DNA from 2 places in the Psychrobacillus sp. FSL H8-0484 genome. Region 2 is predicted to be linked to the other one. Evidence: a T-box and tRNA genes for the amino acid it is inferred to sense, from the RefSeq annotation. Region 2 holds a T-box; the other holds one or more tRNA genes.

Region 1 (2,458 bases), 1.2 Mb from region 2:
AACGCGCACCAATGATTACGATATTTTCTGGTTTAACTTTTGGAGAATAATTACGAATGTTTACTAAATCTTCATGACCTAATCCGATACTTATTGCAAGCGGCATCCCATGTATATTTCCTGATGGAGAAGTTTCCGCAGTATTTAAATCCGCATGTGCATCATACCAAATAACACCAAGGTTCTTGAAGCGATCCGCAAGACCAGCAAGTGTCCCAATAGCAATACTATGATCGCCACCAAGTACTAGTGGGAATTGCCCTTCTACTAAAACTTCGTGCACTTTATTTGCTAATGCAGCATTCCCCTCAATAACTTCTTCTAAGTTACGTAAATGGGTATTAGGAGATTGTTCTTTTCTAGTATGACTTATCGGAATATCGCCTTCATCTTTCACAGAATGACCAAGATCTTTTAGACGTTCGACTACCCCTGCATAACGGATGGCGCTTGGCCCCATATCAACGCCACGTCTATTTTGTCCAAGGTCCATTGGTACTCCAATAATAGATAGATTTAACTTATTCATTATTATTACCCCTTTCAGTTCATACATCTATTGTAATCCCCAATAGGTAGTTGGCTCAACCTCACAATATTATGAGTATTTATTCATTAATTGAACAAGTTGACCTTTTACTTCGGACCATTCGCTATCTACAACGGAATAAACGACCGCATTTCTCATATTACCATTAGATCGTATTCGTTCATTACGAAGTATCCCTTCTTTTATACCACCTATTCGTTCTATTGCTCGTTGTGAAGCTATATTTTGCTCATCTGTTTTAAATTGGACACGAAACATTCCTAACGTCTCAAAGCAATATTTCAAAAGCAAGTATTTGCATACCGTATTCACATGCGTGCGCTGAAATTTTTTTGCGTAAAAAGTGGAGCCTATTTCACAAGCATGATTTGTATGATCTATTCCGTAAATACGAGTAGTACCCATTATTTCTTTTGTATTTGTGTCTTCCACCACAAATGCAAACGCAGTTTTATCGATTCTCATTTGCTTAATACCAACTTGCAGCCATTTCTCAAGTTGCTCTAGATTTTCAATTTTATTCAACATAAATTCAAAAATTTCAGGTTCATAAAGTTCCCATAAGAACGGAAAATCCATTTGTGTTAATGGTCGAAGGGTTACGTCCCCATAGATAATTTTTTCTCCCAAAACTCAACACCTCGCATTTTTTATTTCATCATAACGATAAGTAGGTACTATTGAAAAGAAATTTTTTTTTGAGAAACAAGGAATACTCCGTTAGAAGGCAAGAAAAAACCCTTTCCAAGTACTAAGGAAAGGGTTACTTTAATATAAAATTATGGAGCCTAGCGGGATCGAACCGCTGACCTCCTGCGTGCAAGGCAGGCGCTCTCCCAGCTGAGCTAAGGCCCCTAAATCATAAAAGCTTTGTAAGGTCATGGCTGGGGTACCTGGATTCGAACCAGGGCATGACGGAATCAAAATCCGTTGCCTTACCGCTTGGCTATACCCCAATAAACTGGTGGAGGGGGACGGATTCGAACCGCCGAACCCTAAGGAGCGGATTTACAGTCCGCCGCGTTTAGCCACTTCGCTACCCCTCCAAAGCTAAGTATAAAAATAATATGGTGGAGGATGACGGGCTCGAACCGCCGACCCTCTGCTTGTAAGGCAGATGCTCTCCCAGCTGAGCTAATCCTCCTGGGTTTTATTAATTGTCCAATAAGAAAAACCGGACAATAATGATAATAACATACTTTTCCCTTAAGGACAAGTACTTTAAAACACTTTTTTACTTTTTTTAAGAAAGCTTCCAACCGGATTTGAACCGGTGACCTCTTCCTTACCATGGAAGCACTCTACCTACTGAGCTATGGAAGCAAAAAAAATGGCTCCGAAGGTAGGACTCGAACCTACGACCAATCGATTAACAGTCGATTGCTCTACCACTGAGCTACTTCGGAACGTATTATCTAATTAAAGTACAAATATAATTATAGCAAGTCCACTATAAATTTCAAGCTAATTTTTATATTTTTTTCCTAATTTATAGTGTGAAATTAATTAAAGTGAAAAAGAAGGATAAACTGGTCCGTTGAAGGGATGACTATGAACTCTTTTTTGAATAAAACCTATTGAAATAGTACCCCTTAAGGAAATATTTTTTAAAAATAAGTAGCTTTTCTTACCGTAAATGTATGAACAAGACTATATCCTGAGATGAAGCGAGACCAAATGACGCATAACTAAGACCAATCCAACCAAATAAAAAAACATCAAAAAAAGCCGCGATCGATTTCCTGGTAACGACTTCTTAGTGCCCAGCGACGTCCTACTCTTGCAGGGGGAAACCCCAAACTACCATTGGCGCTGAAGAGCTTAACTTCTGTGTTCAGGCTGCGAAAGCAGATGGACGGTAGATTTATTCATCTTCCGTAGTCATTCGGTTCTCACGTAGGCTATACG
Region 2 (2,458 bases):
AAGACGCCCAAGTTATTTTTGTTGGCGACCAAGATCAATTACCACCCGTTGGTCCTGGACAAGTATTAAAGGATTTATTAGCTTCTAAACGAATTCCAACAGTAGAACTAAAAGATATTTATCGACAGTCGGAAGGATCTTCCATTATTGAACTAGCACACGACATGAAAAAAGGATCGGTGCCGTCAACTTTATTGGACAAAACAAGTGACCGTTCATTTATTAAAGCTTCCGCTGAACAAATTCCTAAAGTAGTGGAACAAGTGTTGAAAAGTGCACTTTCAAAAGGTCATTCCATTCGAGATATTCAAGTACTTGCCCCGATGTACCGAGGGCCTGCTGGAATAGATGCGTTAAATAAGATGATGCAAGAAATGGTTAATCCTAATACAGATGGCAAACGTAAAGAGATGGTATTCGGAGATACGATTTATCGAATTGGTGATAAAGTATTGCAGCTTGTGAATCAGCCGGAAAGTAATGTGTTTAATGGCGATATGGGTGAAGTTGTAAGTATTTTTAAAGCCGCTGAAACAGTTGAAAAGAAAGAAATGCTCGTCATTTCGTTTGATGGCAATGAAGTGACTTATGAAAAAAATGATTTGAACCAAATTACATTAGCTTATTGCTGTTCGGTTCATAAATCTCAAGGTAGTGAGTTTCAAACGGTTATTATGCCAGTGACAAGAAGTTACATGAAAATGCTTCGTCGAAACTTATTGTATACAGGTATTACAAGAGCAAAAAACTTTTTAATATTATGTGGAGAACCGGAAGTATTTAAGTTTGGTGTAGAGAGAACGGATGATCTCCAACGATTAACCACTTTAAAGAACCGATTAACGGTGAGGGAAGATCTATCAGAGGAACAGTCGGAAATAGTGAAGGAAGATTCTACTGAAGTTTTGGTAGAAGCTACTTACCTAACCGCTGATAATTACCATGTAATTGATCCATTAATCGGTATGAATGGTATAACGCCATATCAATTTTTGGATGCAGACAATTGACACAATGCAAATAGTTTTCTATAATCAATTGCATAAACGAAAATGATGACGGAGAAAGTACTATTGTTACCTGACTAGAGAAGGATTCCTTGGCTGGAAGAATCCACAGAGCCCAACAATTAGGAAAGCTACTCTTGAGTGCAATTAATACTTGCCGTATAGCCGCGTTAAGGCTTCTTGAGAGACACATTGGGCAAAATCCAGCGTGTAACTAGGGTGGTACCGCGAAATCATAGCTTTCGTCCCTTTTTTGGGATGAGGGCTTTTTTTTATTTCCCTAAAATATGTATCTTTCAGGCGTAATTCACATTTAAATTAGGAGGAATTTACATGAAACAATTAACAGGTGCTCAAATTAGACAAATGTATTTAGACTTTTTTATTGAAAAAGGACACACACAAGAGCCATCAGCTCCCCTCGTACCAATCAATGATCCATCTTTACTTTGGATTAATAGTGGTGTAGCAACATTAAAAAAATATTTTGATGGTCGTGTTGTACCAGAAAATCCACGTATTACAAATGCTCAAAAATCGATACGTACAAATGATATCGAAAACGTAGGGAAAACAGCAAGACATCATACTTTCTTTGAAATGCTTGGAAACTTCTCTATCGGAGAATACTTTAAAAAAGAGGCTATTCACTGGGCTTGGGAATTTTTAACGGATGAAAACTGGGTGGCTTTTGAAAAAGAAAAATTATCCATTACGATTCATCCTGAAGACGAAGAAGCATATCTTATTTGGAGAGACGAAATTGGTATTCCAGAGGAGAGAATTATTCGTTTAGAAGGAAACTTCTGGGATATTGGAGAAGGTCCAAGTGGTCCAAACTCCGAAATTTTCTATGATCGCGGTGAATCATACGGGAATGATTTAAATGACCCTGAATTGTATCCAGGTGGAGAAAATGAGCGTTATTTAGAAATTTGGAATTTAGTATTCTCGGAATACAACCATAATCCAGATCATACGTACACTCCACTACCAAAGCAAAACATTGATACAGGAATGGGCTTAGAACGTATGGCAAGTGTTGTTCAAAATGTTCCGACGAACTTTGATACAGACTTATTTATACCGATTATTCGTCAAACGGAAGCGATTTCTGGCAAATCATATCGTGAAAACAATGAGGATGACACTGCTTTCAAAGTAATTGCAGACCATATTCGTACAGTAGCTTTTGCGATTGGTGACGGCGCGTTGCCTTCGAACGAAGGAAGAGGATATGTACTTCGAAGATTACTTCGTCGTGCTGTTCGATTTGCAAAACAACTTGGTGTTGATAAACCATTTTTATATGAGCTTGTTCCAGTTGTTGGAGAAATCATGGAAGATTTCTATCCAGAAGTAACAGCAAAAAAAGATTTTATTATGCGCGTTATAAAAACAGAGGAAGAACGTTTCCATGAAACACTTCACGATGGTCTTTCTATTCTAGA

The links. A T-box is a leader RNA that pairs with one kind of tRNA and senses whether it is charged. The one in region 2 lies ahead of alaS (alanine--tRNA ligase), so its partner is inferred to be a tRNA-Ala.
Region 1: it encodes a tRNA-Ala, which carries the amino acid that the T-box ahead of alaS (alanine--tRNA ligase) is inferred to sense. The anticodon was not compared.

The regions. Positions count from the first base shown of each region.
Region 1 covers NZ_JBBOSZ010000001.1:3,932,605-3,935,062, forward strand. The annotation lists gene rocF (arginase) at 1-529, opposite strand, end outside; gene MHH81_RS19350 (GNAT family N-acetyltransferase) at 599-1,180, opposite strand; tRNA gene MHH81_RS19355 (tRNA-Ala) at 1,333-1,405, opposite strand; tRNA gene MHH81_RS19360 (tRNA-Gln) at 1,432-1,506, opposite strand; tRNA gene MHH81_RS19365 (tRNA-Tyr) at 1,513-1,596, opposite strand; tRNA gene MHH81_RS19370 (tRNA-Val) at 1,619-1,694, opposite strand; tRNA gene MHH81_RS19375 (tRNA-Thr) at 1,801-1,873, opposite strand; tRNA gene MHH81_RS19380 (tRNA-Asn) at 1,882-1,956, opposite strand.
Region 2 covers NZ_JBBOSZ010000001.1:2,736,227-2,738,684, reverse strand. The annotation lists gene recD2 (SF1B family DNA helicase RecD2) at 1-1,010, shown strand, start outside; T-box leader at 1,047-1,260, shown strand; gene alaS (alanine--tRNA ligase) at 1,341-2,458, shown strand, end outside.